3 regions of the Nonomuraea sp. NPDC049378 genome follow, and region 3 is predicted to be linked to each of the others. Evidence: riboswitches for the same ligand, from Rfam matches in the RefSeq annotation. Region 3 holds a riboswitch; each other region holds the start of a gene.
The links. A riboswitch is a leader RNA that binds a small molecule or an ion and turns the genes downstream of it on or off. The one in region 3 is predicted to bind cyclic di-AMP.

Region 1 (10,272 bases), on a different contig from region 3:
CGGCGACCTCGACCTCGCCCGCCGCCTCATCGACGTGGCCGCCGACGCGGGCTGCCAGGCAGTCAAGTTCCAGAAGCGCACCCCGGCGATCTGCGTGCCCGAGGAGCAGAAGGGCCAGATCCGGCAGACGCCGTGGGGCGAGATGACGTACCTGGAGTACAAGGAGCGGACCGAGTTCGGCCACGACGAGTACCGCCAGATCGCGAAATACTGCGACGAGGGAGGGCTGCACTGGTTCGCCTCCCCATGGGACGTGCCGTCGGTGGAGTTCCTGGAGGAGATGGACGTCCTGGCGCACAAGGTGGCCTCGGCGAGCGTCGCCGACCACGAGCTGCTGCGTGTCCTGGCCGCCACCGGCAAGCCGGTCATCCTGTCGACCGGCATGTCGACGCTGCCGGAGATCGACCGGGCCGTCGAGATCCTCGGCACCGAGAAGCTGATCATGATGCACGCGACGTCCACGTACCCGCTGCCTCCCGAGGAGGCGAACCTGCGCACGATCACCACGCTCAAGGAGCGCTACGGCGTGCCCGTCGGCTACTCCGGGCACGAGCGCGGGCTGCAGATCTCGCTGGCCGCCGTGACGCTCGGCGCGGTCTGCGTCGAGCGGCACATCACGCTCGACAGGACCATGTGGGGCTCCGACCACGCCGCCTCCCTGGAGCCGGCGGGCCTTGAGCACCTCGTACGCGACATCCGCATCATCGAGCAGGCCATGGGCGACGGCGTCAAGCGCGTCTTCCCCGGCGAGCAGGCCCCCAAGGCCCGCCTGCGCCGGGTGACCGTCTGACCGGTCCGCTCAGTGATCAATCTCTCCGTCATCGTGCCGGTGCGGGACGGCGAGCGTTTCATCGCCGACGCGCTCGCCTCGCTCCGCCGCAACGCCCGGCACGACTTCGAGTTCATCGTCGTGGACGACGGGTCCGAGGACGCCACGGGCGACATCGTGGAGGACTTCCTCCTCGATCTGCCCGGGCTGAGCCTGGTGCGCAACCGCGCTCCCCTCGGGCTGGCCGACGCGCGCAACACGGGGCTGTCGGCCGCGTCGGGCCGGTACGTCACGTATCTGGACGGCGACGACTGGCTGGCCCCCGGCTACCTGGCGCGGCTCGTCGAGGCGGTCGACGGGCTCGGGTGCGACTTCGTCCGCACCGACCACGTCCAGGTCGAGGGCCGCAAGCGGGTCGTGCACCGGGCCCCGCTGGCCACCCCGAGGGGCGCGGTGCTCGACGCGCGCGGCGCCATCATGCCCGCTGGGGTCCGGACCATGGTGGACTACCCGTACGCGTGGGCCGGGATCTACCGGCGCTCCCTGGGCGACCTGCTGCACTTCCCCGGCTCGCTGCACACCGCCGAGGACCGTCCGTGGATCTGGCGGCTGCACAGGGAGGCCGCCACGTTCGCGGTCGTGTCGCTGGCCGGCGTGTTCTACCGGCGCATGGTCTCCGGATCGCTGACGCAGGTGGGCGACGAGCGCCAGCTGCACTTCTTCGACGCGTTCGAGCTGGTCTTCAAGGACGTGGAGCCGGAGTTCCTGCCCAAGGCGGTGCGGAACTTCTGCGCGCTGCTGGCCCACCACCTGGACATCGGCGACCGGTTCACGCCCGGGTTGCGCGCCCGCTTCGAGGAGCGCGGCGCGGGGATGGTGGGCGGGCTGCCCCCGGAACTGGTGGCGGAGTCGGTGGCGGGGATGGCCCGCGACCGCGAGGCGCTGCTGCGTGCCCTGGTGCCCGGCCTGCCCCCCAGCCCGCCCCCCAGCCCGCCCTTCAGCCGGCCCTTCAGCCGGCCCTTCAGCCGGCACAGCCGGGTCCGCCATGACCGGGAGGAGCCCCCGTGAAGGTCTTCTACGCCTCGACGTTGTTCGGGGCGATGTCGCTGGCCGCCGCCGTCGACGACGGCCGGTTCGGAACCGGCCGGCGTGTGCTCGTGGTGTCGAACAACGCGGCCGTGCCCGAGGTGGCGACGCCGCTCGACGGGGCGCCCGGCTTCGCGCCGCTGCGCGGCCGCTTCGACGAGGTCGTCTCGTGGAACGAGCTCATCGCCCCCTTGCATCCGTCCGACTGGCGGGCGCGGGTCGTCGAGGTGCCCATGATGGAGCGTCTGATCCGCTCCCGCTGGGGGCTGGACGGAGTCGAGGAGCTGGTGGTGGAGTCGATCGCGGTGCCGCCCGCCCGCACGATCGCGGGGCTGGTGCGCGACTGCCCGATCACCGTCTACTCCGACGGGCTGATGAGCTACGGCCCGACCCGCGACCCGCTGCCCGCCGAGATCTTCCGCCGCGTGGGGCGGCTGCTCCACCTGGACCTCGTGCCGGGGCTGACGCCGCTGCTGCTCAGCGAGTACGGCGTCGCGCCCGAGCTCCTGCCAGGCGAGCGCTTCCTGTCGGTGCTGGACGAGGTGGCCGCCGCCGCGCCCGGGCCGCCCGCCGGACAGGCGGTGATCCTCGGCCAGTACCTGTCGGCGCTGGAGATCGTCACGCCGGAGGAGGAGGCGGCGCTGCACGAGACGATGCTGGCGGCGCTGGCCGCCCGCGGCTGCACCCACGTCGTGTTCAAACCGCACCCTGCCGCCGGGCGCCGGCACGCCAGGCTCCTGCGTGCCGCGGCCGGGCCTCTGGGGGTGGAGCTGTCGGTGGCCGCCGAGAGCGTGCCCGCCGAGGTGTGCTTCGCGGCGCTGCGGCCCGAGCTGGTCGTGGGCTGCTTCTCGACCGGGCTGGTGACCGCGCGGCGCTATTTCGGGCTGCGGGTCGCGTCGTACGGCACCGGCATGGTGCTGGAGCGGCTGACGCCGTACGAGAACAGCAACAGGGTCCCGGTCACGATCGTGGACGCGCTGCTGCCCCGGCTGTCGGCGGAGGGCGTGATCGAAGAGCCGCCCGCCGTGGACCTGCCCGGCCTCGTGCGGGCCGTGGGCTACTGCATGCAGGCAGGCACCTATCCGGAGCTGCGGCCGGACGCCATCACGTTCGACGCCCGCTACTTCAAGCGCAGGCGGCTCGAGGCGCTGGACCTGGTGGCCCCTCCCGCCAGGTCCGGCGCGCTGACCAGGCTGCGCAGGAAGCTCAGATCAACGATCTGAGCCCGGCTAGGACGGCGCTGCTAGGACAGGGCTGCTAGGACAGGGCTGCTAGGACAGGGCCTTCAGATAGCGGCGCATGCGGCGCTTGGCGCGGTAGCCCGCTCGCAACATCGTGGGATGGACCTCCACCCGCAGCCGGGCCCTGCGCCGGGCGGCGGCGTGCTCGGGCCCGTCCAGCAGCGACCGGGCGGGCGTGCCCGGCCGGTCGCTCACCAGCCCGGCCAGCAGCCCCGCCCAGGCGTCGCGCTCCGGCGGGTGGAAGTAGTTGGCCGCGCACCACTCGGCCGAGGCGGTGCGGAAGTCGCCCTTGGCCAGGTCGTCCAGCGTGCCCAGCAGGCCGCTGCCCTCGAACACCAGGTTGATCAGCTCGGCGCTGACGCCGAAGTCGCTCAGCACCAGCGAGGGCACGCCCAGCGCGATCGCCTCCAGCGCCGCCGTCGAGCTCACCGTGACGAACCCGGCCGCCCGCGTGAGGTGGTCGTGCATCGGCCCGGCGGCGAAGGCGAGCCGCCCGGGCTCGCCCATCTCCCGCCACAACCGCTGGTAGTGGTGGCGCTCGTTGTGCGTCTGCCGCTCGTCCTCCAGGGCGCGCAGCTTGACCACCACGTCGAGCTCCGGCCGCCGCCCGGCGAGCTCGGCGAGCGCCAGCAGGACGCGCTCGCGCTCCTCGCGCGGGCGCGGCACCTTGGCCTGGGTGGCGAACACGATCCGGTTCCCGCCCTCGGCCACGGCGTCGGGACGCAGGAACGGCAGCCTGGCCAGGCCGAGCGCCCCTCCCCCGCCGAGCCGGCCGGCGATGTCGCGGAACTCGGCCACCTCCCGCTCGCTGTGCACCACGAACAGGTCGCAGCCGCTGCGGAACACCCACGCCTTCTCCGTGGCCGGCACCGAGATGCCCGGCAGCCCGCCGACGAACACGGGCCTCGGTTTCAGCCCCGCGAACACCTCGGAGACCAGCACGTCCACGACCGGGCCCGTGCAGGCGACGAGGATCACGTCGGGCTGCGTGCGCTCGGCCAGCCTGCGCACCGACCGCGCCGACAGCACCGGCGGCGCCTCTCCCCGGCCCGCCCGGCCCTCTATCGGGCCGCTCACCGCCGCGGCGATCTGCTCGGGCGAGGGCGCGATCGGCGTGCGCACCACCGCCAGCTCCGTCACGCTCCCGGTGGGCAGGTCGCCGAGCAGGCAGGCCGCCCACTTCAGGTACGAGTCGGAGTCGGCAACCGCCAGCACTCTCACCCAGACACTCCAGTCAAATGCGAGCGCAGGGCAGGTTCCGCCCTGCTGGTCCACCAGTCATCGGGAACGTTCACGGGCTCGATGGCGACACCGCGCGGGCTGAGCAGCACCCGCAGCGAGGTGATCGCCGTCGAGGGGAGGCTGAGGACGCGCTGGCCCGCGTCCAGCCCGCGCAACGCCAGCTCGGCGGGCACGCCCGCGTCGTGCACGGTGATGCCGGGACGCTCCCGGATCAGGGCCACGTCCACCGGGTCCTCGCGGCGGTGCGGGTAGTAGGCGAGCGGTTCCCGCGCCGCCAGCTCGCTCAGCCAGCGCAGGTAGTGGTCGCGGTGCACGAGGCCGTTCCTGACGAGCGAGGTGCCGAGCACGATCGTGCGCTCGTCCGGCCCTTCCGCGCTGGGCGGCTGGGCGCGCAACCAGGCGAAGTCGTGGCGTACGAGGTCGACACCGGCACGGCGGACGGCGGCGGCGAGCTCGCCGGTCACGGGCAGCGCGGTGAAGACGGAGACCTCGCTCATGCGCAGCCGCAGCGCGGCGGCCAGGCCGAGCGCCGAGCGCGCCACGGTGGGCCTGGCGCGGGCCCGCAGCAGCGGCCGCGAAGGCCGGGCGGCCAGCAGCTCCAGCAGCCGGAGCGTGGCCAGGCCGTCGTCGACGATGACGATGCGTCCCGAGGTGATGCCGGTGCCGGAGGTGAGCCAGCGCAGCTGGACCTTGCCGGAGAAGGCGTCGCCGACGGCGTGCAGTCGTCTCGGCATGTTCTCGCGCGGCTCGGCCAGTTCGAGCCCGTCGGGCAGCCCGAGAGCACGCAGCTCCCGTCGGGTCGCCGTCAGCGGGCGCAGCCCCGCCCGCGGCACGACGGCCGTGGCGGTCCCGAGGAGCCCGGCGTGGTGGGCCTCGACGGCGCACAGCATCTGGAGCGGTGACTCCACCCAGGCCGACGCCTGTTCGACCACTCCAGTCCTCCCAGCCGGGTGATGGCGCGTTCACGACCGCTTCAAGCTAGCCCGGCCGCCTTAAGCGGCCAGAAACGGTGCGTGAACAATGGAGGCCATGAACTCGCTCATGCTCAACACGGACGGCGTGCAGATCCCGCAACTCGGCTTCGGCGTCTGGCAGGTGCCTGCCGGCGAGGCCGAGCAGGTGGTGACGACGGCGCTGGAGGCCGGCTACCGGCACATCGACACCGCCGCCGCCTACGAGAACGAGGAGGGCGTGGGGCGTGCCGTGCGCGCGTCCGGCCTGCGCCGCGAGAAGGTGTTCGTCACCACCAAGCTGCGCAACGCCGACCACGCCCGCACGGAGCAGGCCTTCGACGAGAGCCTGGCCCGGCTGGGGCTCGACTACGTCGATCTCTATCTCATCCACTGGCCGGTGCCGAAGCAGGACAAGTACGTACAGGCGTGGAAGGCGATCGAGAAGATCTACCGTGACGGGCGGGCCAAGGCCATCGGCGTGTCCAATTTCACCGTCGGCACGCTCACCCGGCTCATGAACGAGACCGACATCACACCCTCCATCAACCAGATCGAGCTCCACCCGTACTTCCAGCAGCGGGAGATGCGGGCCTTCCACGAGGCCAACGGCATCCTCACCGAGGCGTGGAGCCCGCTCGGCCAGGGCAAGGGGCTGCTCGAGGATCCGGCGCTCGCGGTGCTGGCGGACAAGCACGGCAAGACTCCCGCGCAGATCGTGCTCCGCTGGCACCTGCAGCTCGGCAACGTCGTCATTCCCAAGTCCGTGACGCCGTCGCGGATCGCCGAGAACGTCGACGTGTTCGACTTCATCCTCGATCCGGAGAGCATGGCCGCCGTCGGCGCGCTGAACAGGGGCCTTCGCATCGGAGGCGATCCTGACACGTTCAATTTGATCTGATGCGTCTAGCATCTTCCGCGTGCGGGACTTCACGTGGGGCATCGCGGCGACGGGCGTCATAGCGCGGACTGTGGGAGCGGCGATCGTGGCCGAGCCCGGGATGCGGGTGGGCGCCGTCGGCTCCAGGAATCTGCGGCGGGCGCAGGCCCTGGCGTCCGCGCTGGGCGCGGAGTCGGCGTACGGCTCCTATGAGCGGTTGTGCGCCGACCCTGCGGTGGACGCGATCTACGTGGCGACGCCGCACACCGAGCACCTGCGGGTCGCGCAGGCCGCCATCGCCGCGGGCAAGGCCGTGTTGTGCGAGAAGCCGCTGGCCGCGACCGTGGACGACGCGGAGAAGATGGTACGCCTGGCGCGCGAGGCGGGCGTGTTCCTGATGGAAGCGTGGATGCGGTTCAACCCGCTGATCCGCCTCATCGCCGCCGACGAGCGGTTCGGCGACATCCGGTCGGTGCAGGCCAGTTTCGGCTTCGCCATGCCGTACGATCCGGCGCACCGGCTGTGGGCCCCGGAGCTGGGCGGGGGCTCGCTGCTCGACCTGGGGGTCTACCCGTTCGGCCTGGCCCAGCTGCTTCTGGGCATGCCCACCGGCCTGCGCATGACGGGCTCCCTGGCGCCGAGCGGGGTTGACGCGGAGGCGGGCGGGGTGTTGCTCTATCCCGGCGGCAGGCGGGCTTTCGTGGAAACCTCCTTGCTGGGGAATTACCCGAACCAGGCCTGTGTTGTAGGTACGCGGATGCGGGCGGACATCCACGCGCCGTTCTGGGCGCCGGAGCGGATCGTCCTCACCGGGCCTTCCATGGAGCCGGAAGAGCATGTGCTCGATCCGGCCGACAACGGATACGCCGGTGAGCTCCGCGAGGTCCGCGCCGCCACGGCCGAGGGCAGGACCGAATCCCCGATCATGCCCCTTGACGAATCCCTTGCCATGTCAGGGCTTCTGGCCGACGCTCGCCGGCAACTGGCCTAGCTGGGCCTTTATGCAGTTGTAATCCTCTTGCCTCATGTATTACCTTGTGGGGCATCTTACGGCATACGTCCGGTTTGTCCGGCTATGTCTGACCATCGCACGATAGATCACAGGATCGTCCTGTGACCGCTGAATCCGCATCACGCGGAACCGGGGACCCAAGTCCTTTGGGGTGAATCGGCACTCCGGTGCCGTAGGGCAGCTTCCACGCCCGAACCCGTCAGCTAACCCGGTAAGCGGCATGGAAGCAAGGAGTTACCCCCTCGATGGCCACGTTCCGTCTTACCGCAATCCCCAAGCGAACCATCACCTGCGCCGCGCTCGGCGCCAGCGTCCTCGCCTCGGCCCTCGGCGTCAACGTCGCCGCGGCCAACGCCGACACCCCGCCCGCGGACAAGCCGGCCGCCGTCTCCCCGGTGACCGACTCCAAGAAGCGCGCGGCCAAGGAGACCACGGTCAACGTGACCGCCTCCCAGGTGCTGGACTTCGCCAAGTCCCAGGTCGGCACCTCCGAGAACGCCGCCGGCGGCGGCACCCCGTACCAGAAGTGGTACGCCGACTCGCGGCGCGCCGCCGAGACCATCGCCCGCGACGGCGGCAACCGGGCCGCGTACCTGAACGCCGCCTGGTGCTCGATGTTCGTCTCCTGGGTCGGCGAGCAGACCGGCGCCCGCCCGCAGATCGGCTGGGACGCCTACACCGTCACCCACGCCAAGTGGTTCGCCGCCAACGACCGCTTCGGCACCAAGGCCAAGCCCGGCGCCGTGGTGTTCTTCTCCTGGGACGGCGGCAAGAAGATCACCGACATCCAGCACGTCGGCTTCGTCGTGAAGGACAACGGCGACGGCACCATCTCCACGATCGAAGGCAACACCGGCAACGGCAAGGTCGAGGAGCGGACCCGTCCGAAGTCCCAGGTCGTCGGCTACGGCTACCCCGAGTACGCCGCCTGACCCCGATCACCGCGAGCGAGCGCGCGTCCCGTGCGGAACGCGCGCTCGCTCGCGTTTCCGCCCCGCCACCCGGGCGGCCGGCGGCCTAACCGTCCGCCGCCGCCCGCTGGATGGCGTGCAACTCGGCGTAGCGGCCCTGGCGGGCCATGAGCTCGCCGTGAGTGCCCTGCTCGGCGATCCGCCCGCCGTCCAGCACCACGATCAGGTCGGCCATGCGCACCGTCGGGAAGCGGTGGGTGATGAGCAGGGTGATGGCGGCGCGGTGGCGGCGGGCGGCCTGCGCGTACCGGGCGAAGACGGCGCTCTCGGCGGGAGCGTCCAGGGAGGCGGTCGGCTCGTCCAGCACGAGCAGCAGCGGCTCCTCCCGCATCGACGCGCGCGCCAGGGCCAGGCTCTGCCACTGCCCGCCGGACAGCGTCACGCCGCCCTCGAAGCTGTCGCCCAGCTCGGTGTCCAGGCCCCTGGGCAGATCGGACACCGCGTCCGCGGCGCCGGCCCGCGCCAGCGCCTGCTCCACGGCGGGGCGGTCGTCCATACGGGGCAGGTCGCCGATGCCGACGGTCTCGGCGGCGGTGAGCTCGAACGGCACCCAGTCCTGGAACACGGCGCTGATCCTGCGCCGCCAGCGCACGGCCGGCACGTCCCGCAGCGGGACGTCGTCCAGCAGGATCTCGCCGCCGGAGGGCTGGTAGAGGCCGCACAGCAGCTTGGCCATGGTGGTCTTGCCCGAGCCGTGCGACCCGACCAGCGCGACGGTCGCGCCGGCGGGCAGGCTCAGGTCGATCCCGCGCAGCACCGGCCGGGTGGTGCCGGGGTAGGTGAACGTCACGTTCCGCAGCGTGATGCCCCGCGCGAAGCTCTCAGGCGGCTCGGCCCCGCGGGCGACGCGTTCGCGGCCGTGGTCACTCGTGGGCGCCCTCGTCCCGGCGCGGAGTGCGTCGTCGCCGGACTCCGCCAAGGCCGGGTCGTGGGTGCGGGCGTAGGCGCGGAGCCAGGCGAGCCGCGCGGCGGCGCGCAGGCCCGCGGCCACCGACCCGAGGTGGAAGGCCAGCCGGGAGGCCTGGGTGACGAACTGCACCCCGACCGTGGCCACCAGGACCACGTCGCCCGCCGTGGCCCGTCCCTGGGCGGCCAGCCAGGCCGCGCAGCCGAGCGCCGACACGTACCCGGCCAGGAACGTGCCCGACCCCGCGAACGTGAGCAGCGCGGCCCGGACCCCGGCCCGCGACAACCCCGCCGACACCTCCTCCCACCGGTGCGCGGCCATCGCCTCCAGGGCGGGCGCGGCGCGGCTGATCCGGATCTCCTTGGCCGTCCTCGGCGTGGTGACGGACTCGGACAGGTGCCGCTCCAGCCGGGCCGTCTCGGCGGTGCGCCCGGTGGCCGCGTCGACGTGGCGGGCCGCGCGGCCGCGTACCAGCAGCGACGGCAGCACGGCGCCGCCCAGCAGCAGCGTCACCAGCGGATGCACGGCGGCCATCAGCACGACGCCGAGCCCGATCTGCACGGCGTGCTCGGCGACCAGCGCGAGCGCCCACACCGCGAAGTACAGCTGGCGGCTCTCGTCGCGCAACATCGCCAGCTTGTCCAGGTACGCGGGCCGCTCCAGGTGCTCGATGGTGGGCACGCCCGAGGTGAGGGTGAGGATCTCCTCCTGCACGGACAGACCCATGCGTTCGGCCAGCTCCTCCATCAGCGCCAGCTCCGCGCGGCCGAGGGCCACACCGGTGGCCAGCGCGGCTCCGGCCGCCAGGCCCCACAGGGACGCCTGCGCGCCGTGGCCGGCGGTGGCGGCGTCGGTGAGCGCCCGCAGGAAGACGCCGACCAGGCCCTGGCTGACGGCGCCCAGGGCGAGGAAGGCGGCCAGGGTGAGGAAGGCCCGCCGGTCGGTGCGCCAGGCCAGGGTCAGCAGCGTACGGAGGGTCGCGGTCACCGGCCCGCCTGCGCGATCAGGGCGGTCTGGAGGCGGTGCCAGCGCGCGTAACGGCCGCCCAGAGCCAGCAGTTCGGCATGACCGCCCTGCTCGGCCACGGCGCCGCCGTCGAGGACGACGATCCGGTCCGCCCGCCGTACGGTGGCGAACCGGTGCGAGATGAGCACCAGGGTGCGCCCGCGCGTGCGGTCCAGCAGCCGCTCGAACACCTCCTGCTCGGCCCGCGC
Region 2 (10,272 bases), on a different contig from region 3:
CGACAAGGCGGCGGTGGACGTGACGTTCACGGCCTCCAAGCGCGAGGACGTCCTGACCGTGCCGGTCGCGGCGCTCGTGGCGCTGCAGGAGGGCGGGTTCGGCCTCGAGGTCATCGAGGGAGGAAGGTCCCGGTACGTCGCGGTGGAGACGGGGTTGTTCGCCGGAGGCCGGGTCGAGGTCAGCGGCGACGGGCTCGCCGAGGGCATGACCGTGGGGATGCCGACGTCATGACGTACCCCATGATCGAGCTGACGGATGTGTCCAGGACCTATCCCGGAGGCGTGGCGGCGCTGCGGTCGGTGTCGCTGCGGATCCGGCACGGCGAGCTGGCCGCCATCGTCGGGCCGTCCGGCTCGGGGAAGTCGACCATGCTCAACGTCGTCGGCACCCTCGACCGGCCCTCCTCGGGGACCGTCCACATCGACGGTTACGACGTCTCGACGTTGTCGGACGGGCAGCTGTCGGCGCTGCGGGCCACCACGATCGGCTTCGTCTTCCAGTCGTTCCACCTCGCTGCGAAGGTCCCCGCGCTGGACAACGTGGCCGACGGGCTCATCTACACGGGCCTGAGCAGGCAGGAGCGGCGCCGCCGCGCGGCGGCCGCGCTGGACCGGGTGGGGCTGGGGCACCGGATGGACCACGAGCCGCACGAGCTGTCCGGTGGTGAACGGCAGCGCGTGGCCATCGCGAGGGCCGTGGCGGGCGACCCGCCGCTGGTGCTGGCGGACGAACCCACCGGGGCGCTGGACTCGGTGTCGGGGACGGGGGTGATGGAGCTGCTGCACGAGCTGAACGCGAGCGGCACGACCATTCTGATCATCACGCACGACCGGGAGATCGCGGCCGGCCTGCCCCGGCAGGTGCGGATGCGCGACGGCCGGATCGTCTCCGACTCCGCCGCCGCCCCGCACGGCGAGCCCTGGCCCCGGCACGCCGGATCAGGGGTGGCGTGATGGCGGGCATCGAGGTGGCGCGGCTCAAGCCGTCGCCGGCCAGGATGCGGCCGGGCGACGTCCTGCGCGTCGGCGCGATCGGTCTGCGCACGCGACCGCTGCGGGCGTTCCTGTCGGCGCTGGGCATCGCGATCGGCATCGCCGCCATGGTCGGCGTCGTCGGGCTCTCGTCCTCGTCGGGCGCCGAGCTCGACCGTACGCTGTCGGCGCTCGGAACCAACCTGCTCACCGTGTCGTCGGGCACCACGCTCATGGGCGAGGCGGCGCAGATGCCGAAGGACGCGGAGGTGATGATCGAACGCATCGGCCCCGTCGAGCGGGCGTCGTCGGTCGGGAAGGTCTCCGAGGCCAAGGTGTACCGGTCGGAGCGGATCCCCGAGGCGCAGACGGGCGGCATCAGCGCGTACGCCGCGAGCCTCGACCTGCCCGCCACGGTGGGCGCGACCCTGAGCAGCGGCACGTGGCTGAACGCGGCCACCGAACGTTACCCCGCCGCCGTGCTCGGTTCCGTCACCGCCCAGCGGCTCGGCATCGGCGCTGCGGGAACGGACACCCAGATCGTCGTCGGCGGCGTGCGGTTCACGGTCGTCGGCGTCCTGAACCCGGTGGCGCTCGCCACCGACCTGGACAGCGGGGTACTGGTCGGATGGCCGGTGGCGGAGTCGAGGCTGGACTTCGACGGCCACCCGACCACGCTCTACACCCGGTCGGATGAGGCCAAGCTGGAGTCGGTACGGCAGGTGCTGGCCGGCACGGCCAACCCCGAGGCGCCGAACGAGGTGGACGTCTCCCGCCCGTCCGACGCGCTGGCCGCCAAGCAGGCGACCAGCCAGGCGTTCGCCAACCTCCTGCTGGGCGTCGGCGCGGTGGCTCTGCTCGTCGGCGGCGTCGGCGTGGCCAACACCATGGTCATCTCGGTGCTCGAACGCCGTGCGGAGATCGGCCTGCGGCGGTCCCTGGGCGCCACGCGCGGCCAGATCCGCACGCAGTTCCTCGCCGAGTCGCTGCTGCTGTCCGCGATGGGCGGGAGCGGGGGGATCCTGCTCGGCACGGGCGTCACCATGGGGTACGCGCTCTACAGCGGCTGGCCGTCCGTGGTGCCGGCCTGGGCCACGGTGGGCGGTCTTGCGGCCACCCTGCTGATCGGCGCCGTGGCCGGCCTCTACCCCGCCATCCGCGCCTCCCGGCTGTCACCGACGGAGGCCCTGTCCACCCCGTGAGCCGCCGGGCGCGGCGGGGCCGGCGGCGCGTCAGGGGCGCCAGCGGCGCAGCCCGGTGTCCTGCTCGTACGGCTGCGCGTCCGGGTAGGTGACCAGCTCCACCACGCTGCCCCAGGGGGTGCGGCAGTGGACGAACCGGTTGCGCCCGCCCGACTCCGGCCCCGGCAGCGGCACCGGCTCGCCCATCGGCGACCCGCCGGCCTCGATCACCCGCTGGACCGCCGCGTCCACGTCGTCCACGTACAGGGCGACGTGCTGCCACCCCAGATCGCACATGAGGACCGGGTCGGCCTGCCGCGGCCCGCCGAACTCGAACAGCTCGATCCCGGGCCCGTTGGGCAGCCGCAGCATGCGGATCGCCACCTCGACCGTCCCCTGGGGCACCCCGAGCCGCCGCTCGACCGCCCAGCCTCCCTTCGGTCCCCGCTCCTTGGGCAGGGTGTCGTAGAGCACCTCGGCCCCGAACGCGCGGGCGAAGAACTTCGTCGCCTCGTCGAGGTCGGGCACCGTCACCCCGACGTGGTCGATGCCGTGCACGGTCATGGACTGTCTCCCCTCACCGCCGCCGGGCCGCTGCCGATCCGTCGTCGAGCCGTCGTCGTCCTGACGCCGTCGCGTCGTCCTCTCTCGCGCCGGCGTCACCGGCCGCGGAGCTTGGAGATCAGCCCCAGGTCCTCCGCGCAGCGGCCGAGCCCGAGCGCCACGGACTCCAGCGGCCGCTCCGCCCTGCTCACCGGAATGCCCAGCGCCGCCCGCAACCGCCGGCCGAGCCCGCGCAGCAGCGCGCCGCCGCCCACCACCACCGCGCCGCGGTCGGCGAGATCCACGGAGATCTCGGGCGGGCACTGCTCGACGGTCTCGATCGCGGCCCGCACGATGGACTCGATCGGCTGCCTGGTCGCCTCGTAGATCCGCTGCACGGGCAGCGGCACCGAGCGCTCGCGGCCGGTGTCGCTCTCGCGTCCGCGCACGGTGACCTGCCGATACAGCGGCTTCCACGCGGTGCCGGCGCGCCGCTTGGCCGACTCGGCCTCCTCCTCGTCGAGTTGCAGGCCGTGGTCGCGTTCGACCTGGCGGATGATGGCCCGGTTCATGCCGTCGCCTCCGCCGGGGACCGTGGCGGCCGCGATCACGGAGCCGTGGGAGAGCACGGCGATCCGCGTGGTGTCGCGTCCGATGTCGATCACCATGCGCCCGGCGCAGTCCTTGACCGGCAGGCCCACGCCCAGCGCCGCCGCCAGCGCGTGCGGGATCAGCAGGATCCCCCTGGCCTCCGCCTCGAACGCGATGTCGCGCAGCGCCGCGCGCTCGATGGGGGTGGAGTTGTTCGGCAGCGCCAGCACGACGCGCGGCCTGGAGAACGGGTGCCCGTGCACCTTGCGCAGGAAGTATCTGATCAGGTGCCGGGCGAGTTCGTCGTCGACCGGGAGGCCGCCGCTGACCGGCCAGCGTGTCTCTCCCCGCTCGCCCTGCGCGGCCTCGGCGCCGTACCCGACGACCCGGCCCGTGCGGCTGTCCAGCATGACGGCGGAGGGCTCGTCGAGCACGATGCCTCTGCCCTTGACGTAGATCCGGGTGCTCGCGGCACCCAGATCCATCGCCAGGTCATGACCGAGCACGTTCATCGCGGACCGTCCATCGTGGCGCCTGGGGCGTCGACCAACATGCGGGGTGTATTTCCTGGGCCACTCCAACACAACACCAGGAACCGAACGGTCTCCTTTTACCCGGCGGCGTACGATTCGGGTCGTGCTCGACTATGACCTCGAAGCCGCACATTACGACGAGACCCGTGGCGGTCTGCCGCGGGCCGAGGCCGCCGCGGAGGCCGTGCGCGCTCTGCTGCCCGGGGGCACGCTGCTCGACGTCGCGTGCGGCACCGGGCTGGTGAGCAGGGAACTGGCCGGGCGTGGCCTGCGGGTGCTCGGCGTGGACGCCTCCGCCGGCATGGCGCGGGTCGCCGCGCGGCGCGTGCACGTGGTCCTGGGTGACGGCTGCGCGTTACCCGTACGCGACGGGTCGGTCGACGCGGTCACCACGATCTGGCTGCTGCACCTGCTCGACGACGCCCGCCCGGTGATCGCCGAGGCCGCGCGCGTGGTGCGGCCGGGCGGGGTGTACGTCACGACGGTGGACAAGCGCGCCGCCCACGGGCCTGGAGGGCGGCGGCGTCCCGCCGACGGCCGGGAACTGGTCGTGGCGGAGGCGGTCCGGCACGGTCTGCGCCAGGCCGGCGAGACCACGTTCGTGGGTCACGGGCAGGGGCGGGACGGGCCGGACCCGGTGTTCCGGCTGCTGGCGTTCACCCGCGACGGGTGACAGGGCGGAGTCGGTTTCGCATCGAAAGCGACGCCGTGCGAAGCTGTGGTTGTCCCCAACACCATGGAGGTCCTCATGGCGGAATCACCGGAGCCGGAAGTCAGCGAAACTCCCGAGGACGAGATGAAGCGCAAGTTCCGCGAAGCACTGGAGCGCAAGCGCAACCAGCACGCGGGCTCCGGCGCTGGTGGCAGGGGCGTCGACCCATCGAAGATTCACGGGGCGCACGGCCCGGCTGCGAGTAAGAGATCGTTCAGGCGCAAGAGCGGCGGCTGAGCCGGAAAGGACTGAGGGGGTACGGCATGCCGTACCCCCTTTCGTATTCCCGCGCAAGGTAGATCTTTGCCCGGTTCATGGCGAATCGTTTGCGTATGTCCGATTCGCTGCTAGAGTTGCCGCCATTACCAGCCGGTGACCTGGCCCTTACCCAAGAGAGGGCCTCCGGCTGGCGCCGAATCCCGACTCGATCGGGAACCGGGGACCCACCTCACTGGGGTGAATCCGGCCCGTGCCGGTAGGGCATCTCCACGCCCGAACCCGTCAGCTAACCCGGTAGGTGTGATGGAGAGGACAGAACGCATGTATGACCGCAGCGCACCCCCGAATCGCGTAGCGCCGGCCGCCGCCTGAGCGGCCCCCCTTCCCCCCTTTCTTTCCCTCGCCCGATGTAGTCGCTCGGGCGTGCCGCAGCGCCGTGCCCTCTTGCCGGCGTGCCTCCCCCTCGTCCCCTCGCGAAGGACTTCACACTTTCATGTCTCCCCGTTTTGGCCTGCGTTCCCTTGCCCTGCTCACCGCCTCCGCCGTCGGCTCGATGAGCGTCGTCTGCACCGCGGCACACGCCGATCCCGGCGCCGAGGAGAAGGCCCTGTACAAGGGCTCCACCACGGCGTCGTACTTCTGGGACGACGGCTCGGGCAGGGCGGGCGACACCGGCCTGCCCGCCAGCGGCAAGCCGATGCAGAAAGGCATGGCCGCCAGCCCGAGCTGGCCGCTGCTGACCGAGGGGTACGTGATCTACAAGGGCAAGAAGATGCCCTTCTTCGTCGGGGACAGAGGGCCGGGGGAGCCCTCCAGCCGCGGCATCATGCTGGATCTCGACGCCAAGACGTTCGCCGACCTGACCGGCGGCACCTTCAACCCCCGCTCGCTGATGGTCAACGGCAACGGCGGCAAGGGGCACATCAAGATCGACTATGTCATCACCAAGTGGGGTGACGGCCTGGGCAAGAAGGGGCGGCCGGTGCCCTTCTCGACCGGCGCCTACGCCCGGCGGGGCTGACTTTACGAACGCAGCGCCAGAATGACATTCTGGTCACCGTGACCCTCCGCGTAGCCGCGAACGGCATCGACATCGCCTACGAGAGCATCGGTTCCCCCGACGGGCGGCCCCTGCTCCTCATCATGGGGCTCGGCGCGCAGCTCACCCACTGGGACGACGGGTTCTGCGAGCTCCTGGTGGACCAGGGGCACCACGTCGTCCGGTTCGACAACCGCGACGCGGGCCTGTCGACCCACCTCCACGACCAGGGCGCTCCCACGACGGGGGCGCCTTCGGCGTACCTGCTGGACGACCTGGCCGACGACACCGCGGGCTTCATGGACGCCATCGGCTGGCCGGCCGCCCACGTGGTCGGCGCGTCCATGGGCGGGATGATCGCCCAGTCCCTGGCCATCCGGCATCCGGCACGGGTGCTGACCCTGACCTCGATCATGTCGACGCCCGGCCCCACGGTCGCTCCGCCGACGGAGGCCGCGTTCGCGGCCCTGACCGCCCGCCCCGCCGCCGAGCGCGCGGCCGTCATGGCGCAGGCGCTGGAGACGTACGCGGTGATCGGCTCGCCCGGCTACGCGATGGACCGGGAGCGGGTCGTCCGGAGGGCCGGGCGCGCGTTCGACCGCTGCTTCGACCCGGCGGGCACGGGCCGGCAGCTGGCCGCGATCATGGCTTCGGGTGACCGTACGGACCTGCTGGCGAGCCTCACCATGCCGGCGCTGGTGCTGCACGGGGAGGACGACCCGCTGGTCCCGGTCGAGGGCGGCCGGGCCACGGCGGCGGCCATTCCCGGCGCCCGGCTGGTGACCTATCCGGGCATGGGACACGACCTGCCCGAGCCGCTCTGGCCGGAGATCGCCCGCGAGATCACCAAGCTGACCGCCGCCTGACCGCGCGGCCGCTCCCGGGCTACGCGGACCGCTCCCGGCGCCGGAGGATCTCGGCCACGTGGGTCTCGGCCCACGCGGCCACCGCCGCGATCGGGGTGTGCAGGGAGCGGCCGAGGTCGGTCAGCCCGTACTCCACCCGCGGTGGCACCTCCGCGAACACCTCGCGCGTGATCAGCCCGTCCTGCTCCATGGTCCGCAACGTCTGTGTCAGCACCTTGGGCGTGACCCCGCCGATCCGCGAGCGCAGCCGGGTGAAGCGCATCGGCCCGTCGGCGAGGCAGAGCAGCACCAGTGCCGACCATTTGTCGCCGATCCGATCGAGAACCACCCGCGTCGGGCAATTCGGGTCGAAGACATCACCGGTATCCACAAGGTACTTATAGCACGGTGAAGTAACCAGTATCCGATGGATATCGTGACGCCATGAAGATCCTGCTTTTCGGCGCGACCGGCATGCTCGGTCAGCGCATAGCCGCCGAACTGGCCGGTCGCGGGCACGACGTGACCGGCCTCAGCCGCAGCGGGCCCGTCAAGGGCGACGTCCGCGACGCCGCCACGCTGGCCAAGGGCCACGACGCCGTCGTCTCCGCCATCGCGCCGCCGCGCGACGGCACCGAGCCGGGACCGCCCTTCCTCGCCGCCAACCGCGCCCTCATCGAGGGTGTGCGCGCGGCCGGGGTGCGCCGGCTCATCGTCGTGGGCGGCGCCGGCAGCCTCAAGGTCCCGTCCGGTGTCGACCTGGTCGACACGCCCGGCTTCCCCGAGAGCCTGAAAAAGGAGGCGCTGGCCGCTCGTGCCGCGCTCGAGCTCTACCGGGAGGTCACGGACCTCGACTGGACCTACGTCTCGCCGGCCGCGGAGCTCGCGCCGGGCGAGCGTACGGGCGCCTTCCGTCTCGGCGGCGACATGCTGCTGACCGACGAGCGGGGCCGCAGCGCCATCAGCGCCGAGGACCTCGCGGTCGCGATCGCCGACGAGGTGGAGCAGAACACCCACCCGCGCAGCCGCATCACCGCCGCCTACTGAGCCCGAGCGTCCTCGTCGGGGAGCAGGGCCTTCTCGTCGGGCTTGTGCACGAGCACGTTGTCCACGTACGACTTCACGGCCGCGGCCAGTCCCACGTCGGCGTCCGCACCCTCCGACAGGTACCAGCGATGGTCGAGGATCTCGTGGAAGAGCTGCGCGGGCTCCAGCTTCCCGCGCAGCCCGGCGGGGATCGCCTCGACCGTGGGCTGGAACACCTCCGCCAGCCACCGGTGCGCCACGATGGCCTCGTCCTCGTGCCGCAGGCCCTTGGCGACCCGGAAGCCGTCGAGGTCGTTGAGCAGCCGCCGCGCCTGGTTCTCCTCCACGTCGAGCCCGGTCAGCCTGAGCAACCGCCGCTGGTGGTGCCCCGCGTCCACGACCTTGGGGCGTACGATCAGCCGTCCGGTGCCGACCTTGCGCCGCACCATCATCTCGGCCACGTCGAAGCCGAGCAGGTTGAGCCGTCTGATCCGCTGCTCCACCCGGTGCCAGTCGACCTCCTCGATGATCTCGCTCTGGGTGATCTCGTCCCACAGGCGGTGGTAGCGGGCGACGATGTCCTCGGCGGTGTCCATGGGGTCGATCGACGGGTGCAGCAGCCCGCCGGCCTCCAGGTCGAGCATCTCGCCGAAGATGTTCGTGTGCGCCACGTCGATGTCGCCGCGCCGCTGCCCCTCGCTGATCATCGGGTGCATCTCGCCGGTCTCGGCGTCCACGAGGTAGGCCGCGAAGGCCCCCGCGTCCCTGCGGAACAACGTGTTGGACAGCGAGCAGTCCCCCCAGTAGAAGCCGTTCAGGTGCAGCCTGACCAGCAGCACGGCCAGCGCGTCCAGCAGGCGGGTGAGCGTGTCGGGGCGCAGGGTGCCCGACATGACCGCGCGGTAGGGGAGCGAGAACTGCAGGTGCCTGGTGATCAGTGCCGCGTCGAGCCCGTTCTCGCGGCCGGTGACGTACGCGACGGGCTCCACGGAGGGGGCGTCGAGCCGGGCGAGGTCCCACAACAACTGGTATTCGCGCTTGGCGTACCGCTCGCTGATCTCCTTGATCGCGTACACCTTGCCGGACAGCCTGGCGAACCGCACCACGTGACGCGAGATGCCGCGGGGCAGATCCACCAGGTGACGCTGCGGCCAGTCTTGGAGGGGCACCTCCCAGGGGAGGCGGATCAGGTCAGGGTCGCCTAGCGCGCCGGTGATCTGCAGGGGCATTTCATCAGGATATGGTGCACCGGTGGACGAGTTTCTCAAGTGGTACTTTTCCGACCGTCCCGTCATCGCCAGCACTTTGGGGGCGGACGGCTACGATCACACCCTCGGCGATTTCACCGCCACCGCCTGGACCGCCCGCGAGCAGGAGGAGGTCCGCTGGCTCGACCGCCTGTCGGCACTCGAGACCACGTCGCTCGACGACACGATCGACAGAGACCTGGTCCTCTCCCAGCTGAGAGGCTCGATCGCGCTGGCGTCCTGGCCCGCATGGCGGCGCGACCCCGCCACCTACCTGTCCGCGATCTTCGCCTCGATGTTCACGCCGTTCCAGCACCGCCTCAAGCCGGAGCCCGAGCTGGTGACGGCCGCCGTCTCCCGTCTCGCCGAGGTGCCCGGCGTGCTGGCCGCCTGCCGCGCCAACCTGGACCCCGACCTGGCGGCCCCGCTGCTGGTCCAGCGCGGGCTCGGCCAGGCCCGCACCGGCCGCAACTTCCTCACCCGCACGATCCCGTCCATGGTCCAGGACGAGGCCCTACGCGCGACGCTCGCCGAGGCCGCCGAGCCCGCCGCCCGGGCGTTCGACGAGCTCGTCACCTTCCTGGAGGGCTTCGAGTGCGGCGGCAGCTGGCGGATGGGGGAGAAGCTCTACTCCACGCTGCTGCGCGAGCGCGAGATGCTCGCGTACGGCGCCGCCGAACTGCACGAGAAGGGCAAGGCCGCCTGGGCGGAGCTGGACGCGCGGATGCGCCAGGTCGCGCTCGGGGTCAACGGCGGCGAGGACTGGCGAGCGGCCATGGAGTCCCTCATGGACGACCACCCGCCGACGCTGGCCGACATGCGCGCCGAATACGAGGCGGAGACCCGGCGGGCCCGCGCGTTCGTCAAGGAGCACGACCTGGTCACGTTCGCCGGCGGCGAGGAGTGCCACGTGCTGCCGTCGGCCGAGTACACGCGGCCCGTCCTGTCCGTCGCCCACTACCTGTCGCCGCCGCCGCTGAGCGCCTCACGCACGGGTGTCTTCTTCGTCCCCTACACGCCCGACGACTTCACCCCCGAGCAGATACGCCAGCGCCTGCGCACCAACTCGCGGGCCCAGATGCCGTCGATCGCCGTCCACGAGGCCTACCCGGGGCACCACTGGCATCTGTCGTACATGGCGGGCAATCCGCGCCCGGTCAGGAAGGTCTTCCGCACCCCGTACTTCACCGAAGGCTGGGCCCTGTACGTCGAGAAGGTCCTGCACGAGCAGGGCTACTTCGACACCCCCGCCACCGAGCTGGCCCATCTCGACTGCCGGATCTTCCGCGCCGCCCGGATCGTGGTGGACACCGCGCTGCACTGCGAGGACATGTCCGTCGAGGAGGCCGAGACGTTCATGGCCA
Region 3 (10,272 bases):
AGCGCTGGATCGGCGCTGCGATCGCGGCGGCCGAGTCGGGCACCTTGGCGGCGGACTCGCCCTTGAAGACGAACTTGGCGTCGTCGCCCTCGCCTTCGATGGTCACCTTGACGACCTGCCCCGGGCGGAGCTCGCCGTAAAGGATCTTCTCCGACAGGGAGTCCTCCAGCTCGCGCTGGATCGTACGCCGCAGCGGACGGGCGCCCATGACCGGGTCGTAGCCGCGGTCGGCCAGCAGCTGCTTGGCCTCGGGCGAGACGTCGAGCCCCATGTCGCGGTCCTTCAGCCTGGCGTCGACCTGGTTGAGCATCAGATCCACGATCTTGATGATCTCGTTGGGCGTCAGCTGGTGGAAGACCACGATGTCGTCGACGCGGTTGAGGAACTCGGGCCGGAAGTGCTGCTTGAGCTCTTCCTGGACCTTGGACTTCATCCGGTCGTAGTTGGAGTCGGCGTCGTTGGACTTCGCGAACCCGACCCCGATGCCCTTGGAGATGTCACGGGTGCCGAGGTTGGTGGTCATGATGATGACCGTGTTCTTGAAGTCGACCACGCGGCCCTGGGCGTCGGTCAGACGACCGTCTTCCAGGATCTGCAGCAGCGAGTTGAAGATGTCGGGGTGGGCCTTTTCGATCTCGTCGAAGAGGACCACGGAGAACGGCTTGCGCCGCACCTTCTCGGTGAGCTGGCCGCCCTCTTCGTAGCCGACGTAGCCGGGAGGCGAGCCGAAGAGCCTGGAGACGGTGTGCTTCTCCATGAACTCGGACATGTCCAGGCTGATCAGAGCGTCTTCGTCGCCGAAGAGGAACTCCGCCAGAGCCTTGGACAGCTCGGTCTTACCGACGCCCGAGGGGCCGGCGAAGATGAACGAGCCGCCGGGGCGCCGCGGGTCCTTCAGGCCGGCGCGGGTGCGCCGGATGGAGCGCGACAGGCCCTTGATGGCGTCGTCCTGGCCGATGATCCGCTTGTGGAGCTCGTCCTCCATGCGGAGCAGGCGCTGGGACTCCTCCTCGGTCAGCTTGAAGACCGGGATGCCGGTGGCGGTCGCCAGGACCTCGGCGATGAGCTCCTGGGTGACCTCGGCCACGACATCCATGTCGCCGGCTTTCCACTCCTTCTCCCGCCGCTCGCGCTTGAGCTGGAGCTGCTTCTCCTGGTCGCGTAGGGCAGCGGCCTTCTCGAAGTCCTGCGCGTCGATCGCGGACTCCTTGTCGCGACGGACGTTGGCGATCTTCTCGTCGTATTCGCGGAGGTCCGGCGGCGCGGTCATCCTGCGGATGCGCATCCTGGAGCCGGCCTCGTCGATGAGGTCGATCGCCTTGTCGGGAAGGTAGCGGTCGCTGATGTAGCGGTCGGCCAGCTGCGCGGCGGCCACCAGCGCGTCGTCGGTGATGGACACGCGGTGGTGCGCCTCGTAGCGGTCGCGCAGACCCTTCAGGATCTCGATCGTGTGGCTGAGCGAGGGCTCGGCCACCTGGATCGGCTGGAACCGGCGCTCCAGCGCTGCATCCTTCTCGAGGTATTTGCGGTATTCGTCGAGCGTCGTCGCGCCGATCGTCTGCAGCTCGCCGCGGGCCAGCATCGGCTTGAGGATGCTGGCGGCGTCGATCGCGCCCTCGGCGGCGCCCGCACCCACGAGCGTGTGCAGCTCGTCGATGAACAGGATGATGTCGCCGCGGGTGCGGATCTCCTTGAGCACCTTCTTCAGGCGCTCTTCGAAGTCACCGCGGTAGCGGGAGCCGGCGACCAGGGCGCCGAGGTCAAGCGTGTAGAGCTGCTTGTCCTTCAGCGTCTCGGGCACCTCGCCCCTGACGATCTTCTGCGACAGGCCTTCGACGACGGCGGTCTTTCCGACGCCGGGCTCGCCGATGAGAACGGGGTTGTTCTTGGTCCTCCTGGAGAGGACCTGCATGACCCGCTCGATCTCCTTCTCGCGGCCGATGACCGGATCCAGCTTGCCCTCGCGGGCCGCCTGGGTCAGGTTGCGGCCGAACTGGTCGAGCACCAGGGACGTCGACGGGGCCGACTCCTGCGGGCCACCCGCGGCGGCCGGCTCCTTGCCCTGGTAGCCGTGGAGCAACTGGATGACCTGCTGCCTGACACGGTTGAGATCAGCTCCAAGCTTGACCAGCACCTGGGCGGCCACACCCTCACCCTCGCGGATGAGCCCGAGCAGGATGTGCTCGGTGCCGATGTAGTTGTGACCCAGTTGCAAAGCCTCACGGAGCGACAGCTCGAGGACCTTCTTGGCCCGCGGGGTGAACGGAATGTGCCCCGACGGAGCCGACTGGCCCTGGCCGATGATCTCCTCGACCTGCTGGCGCACACCCTCAAGGCTGATGCCGAGGCTCTCCAGAGCCTTGGCGGCTACGCCCTCACCTTCATGGATCAAACCAAGAAGAATGTGCTCAGTGCCGATGTAGTTGTGGTTGAGCATCCTGGCCTCTTCTTGGGCCAGGACGACAACACGCCTCGCTCGGTCGGTGAACCTCTCGAACATCTCGTCGCTCCTCACAGAGCGGTCAGTCAGGCCGGTAAATCCGGTCCCGTCATCCCGCATGCTAGCCCTGGCTCGGCGAACCGTGCCCACTGCCGCTGACGCGCTCTATAGCAGACACGTTCCCCGGGAGCAGGGCGTTCACCCTCCATCCAACTACCGTTCGGGGGTGACGTGTTCCCGATACGCCGCAAGCGAACGATGTTTGGGACGCCTCGCGGAAGCGGCTGGAATTTGCCGCCGCACCGTATCCGGATCACCACGATCGGCCATCGAACGTCAGGGGCGAAGCCGACCGGGGCGCCACTTCACCTGCGCATCTCAGATGCCGCGCACGTATCTGTTACGCAATCATCCTATGTCCCGACGCAATCCTTGGCCAACCGCCCGCGCTACGCCCTGAGCACAACGGGGCACGCGCCCGCGCCGCACACAGAGTAATACGCCATCCGGTCAGCTCGGTTACCGATCTCATCTCGCATCATGAGACACTGCACCGCGGCGCGCGTGCCATTCGCGCTCATCCTCCCCGTCGCGGACCGGCGGCATTCCGCGCGCCCACCACACTTCGTGATGGCCCGGCATTGTGCGCACATGCTCGCGGAAGCGGATTGTGCGAGGCACGCTCATGTCACGGGTTATCCCGCCGTGCATGAGCACTCCGTACATCTCCAGGAAGCGGCATATGGCCGGCGGCCACGCAACGTGCCCGGCGGCGTTTTGCGCGGATGCCCACACCTCCGTGCCATACGGGGTTTCCGGCGCCGAGCGCGAGTCGAGATCGCGGTTAAGGCTACAGCGCGTGAAGATCGCCGCCGGCCTTTAGGCGCCCGGATTTCCGTCATGGCGCGTTCCATGAGCGCGACGCTTGTCCGTGACGGTGGGCGAATGACGGGCCCCGCGGGCAATCCGGGCGCCTCGCGGCGAGAAGCGTACGTTCAATGAGGTATGGCCACGCGGCGCATTCGGACACGCCGGGCGCGGCGCCATCTCATATGCGGGCGTCTCATCGCGGAAACGGGGCCGGGAGCCGGACCGAACCCGCGACCAAAACGCCCGCATATGGACGCGTCGGCCGATCATCATCCGGGCCGTCCCGCCATTCGAAACGGCCCGGACACGATCATGCGCTTATGGCGGTCGCCGGGGTCCTAGGCGAACGGCATAAGCGCATGGTCGAGCAGCGGGCTCTCCTAGTGAGCCTGCTCGTACTTCTCGACGACGGTGGAGGCGATTCGGCCTCGCTCGCTGACGGGCAGGCCGTGGGCCTTGGCCCACTGCCGGATCTCCGAGCTCTTCTCGCGACTCATCGCGCGGTTGCCGCCGCGGCCACGCCGACGCGTGGTGACGGCACCGGCCCTGCGCGCGTGCTGCACGAAAGGCGTGAGCGCGTCCCTCAGCTTCTTCGCGTTAAGGTCGCTGAGGTCAATCTCATAGGAGGAGCCGTCAATAGCGAAGCTGACCGTCTCATTGGCCTCGCCCCCATCGAGGTCATCGATGAGAATCTCCTGGATCTGCTTGGCCATCTACGCAATCCTTTCGCGGAGCATTGTTTCATTCGCCAGCCCAAACATATACCCGGAAAGGCGTGGAGACAATTCAGCGCTACGGGGATTCGGCTGACTAGCCGATCAGTTCTGGCCCTCGGCCTGATCCTCACGGTTTCGCCGGTCGCCAAGGGCCTCCGACCGGACCAACTTCACGACGCCAAAGATGAAGGCGCCGCCCACCACCACCGGGGGGATGAGCGCTGACAATACGTCTGTAAGGGCTTCCATTCGTCCTCGCCTCCACGGCTGACGGGGTTTCGGGGCGCTTTAAGGGCGCGGAGCGCCTCCAGGGAGCGCTGCGGGCCCCTCATGGTGCGCAAGGCGACAACCGCCCGCACCCGACCATAGCGGCACACAGATGCCCTACGTGTCGCAGGGACACCAACATCCGGCAACCCGGACGCCCCATAGCCTAATGCCAGTCTCTCCAGGCTCCTTACCGGATCATGGGAAAATTTTGCGAAAAGACATCCGTGCAGGTGCGGATGGCTCAGCGAAGATCTTTAACCACGCGCGTTCCGGCCAGTCTGTCATGCGGCCCGCGCTCAAGCGGCTTGTCGATCAGGATGAGCATACCGACACCGAACAGCAGCATTCCGGCCACCAGATTGGCCACCGGAATGCCCATGAGCATGACAGGTCCCGGATAGACCAGGGAGCGTTTGAGCAGAGCACGGGCCGGAACATCCCGCGGCGCCAGGCGGATCCGCATGATCGCCTGGCCGAACGTGCGCCCGTGCCGCCAATGCGCCCACCAGTCGTAGCCCGTATAACCCAGCCCCGCGACCGCCCACGCGAGCACTCCGGGCAGCCGGCCGTCGAACACCTCCATCATGCCGACAGTCCGGAAGACAGCCCATAGCGCAATGAACAGAATGTAATAGGCGACGCCGAAGACGAGCGCTTCAATGAGCCGGGCAGCCAGCCGTTCCCACCATTCCGCGGGCACCGCGTCCGCCCACGGCGACGTCCCGGCCATAACCCTCACCTCGCGACATCGACGGCGGAGAGCCCTACATTCCGCACCTACCCTCACATACAAAACAGAGGCCGACGGGAAGCCGGCCCCTGTTTCGCGGTTCTGCCGATTACTTGATCTTGACCACCACGGTGTTCGCGAACTTGTCCGCGAACGTCTGCTGCAGCGGCTTGTCCCAGAGCATCGAAGCGCCGTTCAGGGCGCAGACGAGGCCCGCCAGCATGGTGCCGAACGGCAGGAAGTAGAGGATGTAGGCACCCCAGGTCACGCCGGCCCGCTTGATGGCGGCGTCGCCGGGCAGGCCGCCGGGGGGCATCATCTGACCCACCGGCACGACCTTGATCCCCATGATCATCTTGCCGACCGTCTGACCCTTCATCTTGTGCATGAGGAAGTCGTAGCCGACGTAGACGGCGGTGAGGACGATGGCCAGCACGATGTTGAGCGCGAACGAGCTGAACATCCCCGACGTGGCGCCGCTGGTCGAGTCGTAGCTGACCAGGAACAGCGTCGTGAGCAGGAGCGACACAACGAACATCACGACGCCGAACAGGACGCCGTCGACGAGTCGCGCCACCAGACGCTGCCACCACTCCGCCAGCGGGGCGGGAGCCCCCGGCGGCTGCACGCCGACCGGGCCGTAACCCGGCTGGCCGTAGGGAGCCTGGCCGTAGCCGGCCTGCTGCGGCTGCCCGTAGCCCTGCTGGCCGTACTGCTGGTCGCCGTACTGCTGGCCGTAACCGGGCTGGGCGTAACCGGGCTGGGACTGCTGCGGCTGCCCGTAGCCCTGCTGGCCGTACTGCTGCTGGCCGTAGCCGGGCTGGGACTGCGGCTGCTGACCGTACTGCTGGTCATACTGCTGACCCGACTGGGCCTGCTGACCGTACTGCTGGTCGTACTGCTGACCCGACTGGGGCTGCTGGCCGTAGCCCTGCTGCTGGTCGTACTGCTGACCCGACTGGGGCTGCTGACCGTAGCCCTGCTGCTGGCCGTACTGCTGGTCGTAGCCGGGCTGTTGCTGCTGCCCGTAACCCTGCTGCTGGCCGTAGCCCTGCTGCTGGCCGTACTGCTGGTCGTAGCCGGGCTGTTGCTGCTGCCCGTAACCCTGCTGCTGGCCGTAGCCGGGCTGGGACTGCGGCTGCTGACCGTACTGCTGGTCGTACTGCTGGCCCTGCTGGGGTTGCTGGCCGTAGCCCTGCTGCTGGCCGTACTGCTGCTGGCCGTAGTCGGGCTGGGACTGGGGCTGCTGGCCGTACTGAGGTTGCTGACCGTAGCCCTGCTGCTGGCCGTACTGCTGCTGGCCGTAGCCCTGCTGCTGACCGTACTGGGGTTGCTGGCCATAGCCCTGCTGCTGACCATAGGGGGGCTGTTGCCCGTAGGCGTCGTCCGCCCGGTAGCCGACCACAGTGACGTCGGGGTCGGGCTCGCCGGGGTGGCGGCCCGGAGCCTGCTGGCCGTAGTGGGGAGGCGCAGCGTTCTCGCCGGATTCGTCTTGTGGGTACGGCGGCTGTCCGGTGCTCACCGTGTCACCTCGCTTCGAGTGCGCGCGTGGCACGTGTCAGGACACATGCCTGTGCTGCCCAACGTATCGACATAGGTATCAACAATCACCTTTCCATGTGGTCAAGGTCCGCGTCACCCGACGACAGATGGAGCAGCATGCGGGTGTTGCCCAGGGTGTTCGGCTTGACGTGTTCCAGGTCGAGGAACTCCGCTACACCCTCGTCATACGAGGCCAGCAGCTCGGCGTAGACCTCGGGGGAGACCGGCGTGCCCTGGATGCGGCGAAAACCATGCCTCGCGAAGAAGTCGACCTCAAAAGTAAGACAGAATACACGTTGCAGACCAAGATCTTTGGCCTGCTGGATGAGCGCTGAGACGATCCGGTGACCGACGCCCGCGCCGCGGCATTCGGGATCGACGGCCACCGTGCGGACCTCTGCGAGGTCCTCCCAGAGCACGTGGAGCGCGCCACAGCCGACGATCTGCCCGCCACGCTCGGCCACCCAGAACTCCTGCACGTCTTCGTACAGCGTCACCGTGGCCTTCTTCAGGAGCCGCGAGCCCGCGCCCGCATAGGTGTCGACCAGGCGCCTGACCCCCCGCACGTCCGGCGTGCGCGCACGCCGGACCACCACCGCGGTCTCGGGCACAGTCAGTTCGGCCACCTGCTCCATGGCTCTCCAGAGTACAGATGTCATTACGGCTCGGACCTAACTCACATCTCTCCGCCCATCCTGTTACATCTCGTGGCCGAGCGAGCACGGCGTCGCGCCGGGCGATCGTTCGGGAGTAAGCGCCACATACGGTCACTCCTGCCCGACTGGCACCGAGACCACCTCGTGACCCTTCGGTTGCGAAACCTCTACGGAGTTGGCAGTTCTGGTTGAGCAGGAACCCGGAGTGCATTAGTGTCCAGCGACGATGATCCCCGCGTGTCGCGCGCGGGGGGAAGCACGCTCAATTCCCTCAGGGAAGCCGGGGACCCGCCGGTGGCGACCGCCACCACGGGGTGAATCCGAGTTTTTCGGTAGGGCTGCTCCGGCCCGAACCCGTCAGCTAACCCGGTAGGCGTCTATGAGAGGAGCCTGGTTGGTGAAGCGCACGCTCAACCGTGGGAGGAAGTCGGCGGGCAAGCACGCCCGCCCCCCGGAACGCGCCCTGTCGCGTCACCGCCTCGGTGTGGCGAGTTTCACAGTCGCCGCGCTGCTGTTCTCGGTTCCCACCGTCCCGGCGTCCGCCGACCCCAAGCCCTCGCTCAAAGACCTCGCCACGCGGGTCGAGAAGATGCACGTCGAGATCGAGACGCTGACCGAGCAGTACAACGGGCAGCGGGAGAAGCTGAAGACGGCCAAGAAGGCCGCCGAGGCCGCGCAGAAGACGCTGACGGCCAGCGAGACAGACCTGGCGGCCAAGCGTGCCAAGGCCGTCCTGCTCGCCCAGAACGCCTACATCACGGGCGGTCTGAGCCGTGCGCTGGCGTTCACCTCATCCGAGGACCCCGGCAACTTCCTCGACCGCGCCGCGACCACGTTCGCGATCGAGCAGCGGCAGGGCGAGGAGCTCAACCAGCTCACCAAGGCCAGGAAGGCCGCCGAGCGCGCCAGGGCGAGCGCCAAGTCCCGCATCAGCGAGGTCGAGAAGATCGTCAAGGACCTCGACGCCAAGCGCGGCAAGATCAGCAAGCTGGTCGCCAAGGTCGAGAGCAACCTGTTCAGGCGGGCGCTGGGCGAGGCCGGTCGTCCCGGCACCCGCGCCACCCGCGTCAACCTGCCGATCGCGGGCAGCGGAAAGGCCGCGCAGGCGGCACGGTGGGCGCTCACGCAGCAGCTCAAGCCGTACGTCTGGGGAGCAGAGGGTCCTGGCTCCTACGACTGCTCCGGCCTGGTGATGGCGGCCTACCAGCGGGTGGGCATCTCGCTGCCGCACTACACAGGCAACCAGTGGACGGCCGGGCGGCACATCTCACGCGACGAGATGCGTCCAGGCGACCTGGTGTTCTTCTACAGCGACCTGCACCACGTGGGCATCTATCTGGGCGGCGGCATGATGGTGCACGCCCCTCGGACGGGTGATGTGGTGCGGATCGCGTCGATCGAACGGCGGCCGTTCGCGGGCGCGGTGCGCATCGCCGACTGAGGTTCTGCACGTGAAGGCCCAGTGAGCGAGCCCAGTGAGCGGGCCCAGTGAGCGGGCCCAATGAGTGGGCACCAGTGCGCGGGTGCCGCTAGATCAGCTGGCGGCGTGCCGCCCACGCCACGGCCTCGATCGCGGTGGCGACGCCGATGCGGTCGCAGATGCCGCGCAACCTCCGGCGTACGGTGCGGCCGCTGATGTCCAGTCGCCTGCCCACCCGATCGACCGTGACTCCTCTGGCGAGTTCCGCCAGTAACGCCAGATCCGCATGGCTCAGCTCAACGCCTTCTGTGAGCACTTCCATCGGGAGCCCTCCCCCCCAACAGCAGGCCTGGACCCTCTTAGCCAGGCCACAGCCGCTCCTCGCAGACGGTAAACGCATCATGGAAAGGTCGTCAAGCATGACGATCGCCGCTCTTGACCAGCACCGTTGACATGATCCGCCACGGGTTGCCGGGGCTCGTCCGCCGGCGGTCCTCGCCGCCCGACGTACGGTCCGCGCGCCCTCTCGGTCAGGCCCGGCCCGGCGCCGACCGGTCCGGGCGGCGTCCCGGTTTTTGATCCATCCGCGCGCGATTTACTGCATGATCCATACGTGCGGGCGGGAACGCTCAGCCGCTCTTCACCACGGGCGGCGGCACGCGGCAAGCCAGGAGTCACCTTATTTCCGGGCCTGTGCGTGCATCACCGTCATGATGGACCCAGCGCTGCCGGACGTCCCCCGCAGAACTCCGCACACTCGCGCGCCACTCGCCCGCGGTCTTGACCCGATGCTGACAAGCCCGGCCCCGATCGCGGGGCAGGACGGCCGATCGTCCGTCACCGCTTCCCCGGCACGACGGAGCGCCCGCCCGGCTCGCCGCGCGCGCGAGCACCCCGCCGCAACCGGTGCGGCGGGATGCCACGTGGCCTCAGTGAGTGGGCTTGACCAGGGGGAACAAGATGGTCTCGCGGATGTTCTTACCGGTGAACGCCATGATCATCCGGTCGATCCCGGCGCCCATGCCGCCCGTCGGCGGCATCGCGTATTCGAGCGACTGCAGGAAGTCCTCGTCGAGCTGCATGGCCTCCGGGTCACCGCCCGCGGCCAGCAAGGACTGCTCGACCAGGCGGCGGCGCTGCTCGATGGGGTCGTTGAGCTCGGAGTAGCCGGTGCCCAGCTCGGTGCCGAACCCGATGAGGTCCCACTTCTCCGTGACCAGCGGGTCGTCGCGGTGCTGCCGGGCCAGCGGCGAGGTCTCCAGCGGATAGTCCATGACGAACGTGGGCTGGATGATCGTGTGCTCGACGAGCGCCTCGAAGAGCTCCTGCACGAGCTTGCCCGCGCCCCACTTCGGATCCCAGGGGATCTCGCGCCGGTCGGCGATCTTGCGCAGCTCTTCGAGCGAGGTCGAGGTCGTGATCTGCTCGCCGACGGCCTCGGACACCGCGCCGTAGAGGGTGACGCGCGGCCACTCGGGGATGCCCAGGTCGACCTCGACACCGTCGTGCACGACCACCGAGGTGTCCAGGGCGGCCACGACGGCCTTCTGGTACATCCGCTGCGTCAGGTCGGCGATGCCGTTGTAGTCGAGGTAGGTGCCGTAGGCCTCGACCATGGTGAACTCGGG

Region 1: linked by a shared signal. The riboswitch ahead of ACZ6SA_RS13055 (C40 family peptidase) and the one ahead of ACZ6SA_RS18695 (C40 family peptidase) in region 3 are both predicted to bind cyclic di-AMP.
Region 2: linked by a shared signal. The riboswitch ahead of ACZ6SA_RS30815 (hypothetical protein) and the one ahead of ACZ6SA_RS18695 (C40 family peptidase) in region 3 are both predicted to bind cyclic di-AMP.

What each region holds. Positions count from the first base shown of each region.
Region 1 covers NZ_JBVJHP010000005.1:202,307-212,578, reverse strand. The annotation lists gene ACZ6SA_RS13090 (N-acetylneuraminate synthase family protein) at 1-790, shown strand, start outside; gene ACZ6SA_RS13085 (glycosyltransferase family 2 protein) at 803-1,837, shown strand; gene ACZ6SA_RS13080 (polysialyltransferase family glycosyltransferase) at 1,834-3,078, shown strand; gene ACZ6SA_RS13075 (DUF6716 putative glycosyltransferase) at 3,127-4,317, opposite strand; gene ACZ6SA_RS13070 (hypothetical protein) at 4,314-5,270, opposite strand; gene ACZ6SA_RS13065 (aldo/keto reductase) at 5,368-6,189, shown strand; gene ACZ6SA_RS13060 (Gfo/Idh/MocA family protein) at 6,209-7,159, shown strand; cyclic di-AMP (ydaO/yuaA leader) riboswitch at 7,277-7,413, shown strand; gene ACZ6SA_RS13055 (C40 family peptidase) at 7,426-8,112, shown strand; gene ACZ6SA_RS13050 (ABC transporter ATP-binding protein) at 8,198-10,045, opposite strand; gene ACZ6SA_RS13045 (ATP-binding cassette domain-containing protein) at 10,042-10,272, opposite strand, start outside.
Region 2 covers NZ_JBVJHP010000015.1:118,142-128,413, reverse strand. The annotation lists gene ACZ6SA_RS30850 (efflux RND transporter periplasmic adaptor subunit) at 1-232, shown strand, start outside; gene ACZ6SA_RS30845 (ABC transporter ATP-binding protein) at 229-954, shown strand; gene ACZ6SA_RS30840 (ABC transporter permease) at 954-2,174, shown strand; gene ACZ6SA_RS30835 (VOC family protein) at 2,205-2,717, opposite strand; gene ACZ6SA_RS30830 (rod shape-determining protein) at 2,813-3,799, opposite strand; gene ACZ6SA_RS30825 (class I SAM-dependent methyltransferase) at 3,924-4,493, shown strand; gene ACZ6SA_RS30820 (DUF5302 domain-containing protein) at 4,569-4,769, shown strand; cyclic di-AMP (ydaO/yuaA leader) riboswitch at 4,933-5,067, shown strand; gene ACZ6SA_RS30815 (hypothetical protein) at 5,245-5,772, shown strand; gene ACZ6SA_RS30810 (alpha/beta fold hydrolase) at 5,811-6,656, shown strand; gene ACZ6SA_RS30805 (winged helix-turn-helix transcriptional regulator) at 6,676-7,026, opposite strand; gene ACZ6SA_RS30800 (NAD(P)-dependent oxidoreductase) at 7,080-7,682, shown strand; gene ACZ6SA_RS30795 (DUF4032 domain-containing protein) at 7,676-8,890, opposite strand; gene ACZ6SA_RS30790 (DUF885 domain-containing protein) at 8,913-10,272, shown strand, end outside.
Region 3 covers NZ_JBVJHP010000008.1:82,195-92,466, reverse strand. The annotation lists gene ACZ6SA_RS18720 (ATP-dependent Clp protease ATP-binding subunit) at 1-2,500, opposite strand, end outside; gene ACZ6SA_RS18715 (histone-like nucleoid-structuring protein Lsr2) at 3,691-4,023, opposite strand; gene ACZ6SA_RS18710 (RDD family protein) at 4,538-5,026, opposite strand; gene ACZ6SA_RS18705 (RDD family protein) at 5,136-6,548, opposite strand; gene ACZ6SA_RS18700 (amino-acid N-acetyltransferase) at 6,634-7,203, opposite strand; cyclic di-AMP (ydaO/yuaA leader) riboswitch at 7,474-7,615, shown strand; gene ACZ6SA_RS18695 (C40 family peptidase) at 7,622-8,665, shown strand; gene ACZ6SA_RS18690 (helix-turn-helix domain-containing protein) at 8,754-8,966, opposite strand; gene lysX (bifunctional lysylphosphatidylglycerol synthetase/lysine--tRNA ligase LysX) at 9,574-10,272, opposite strand, start outside.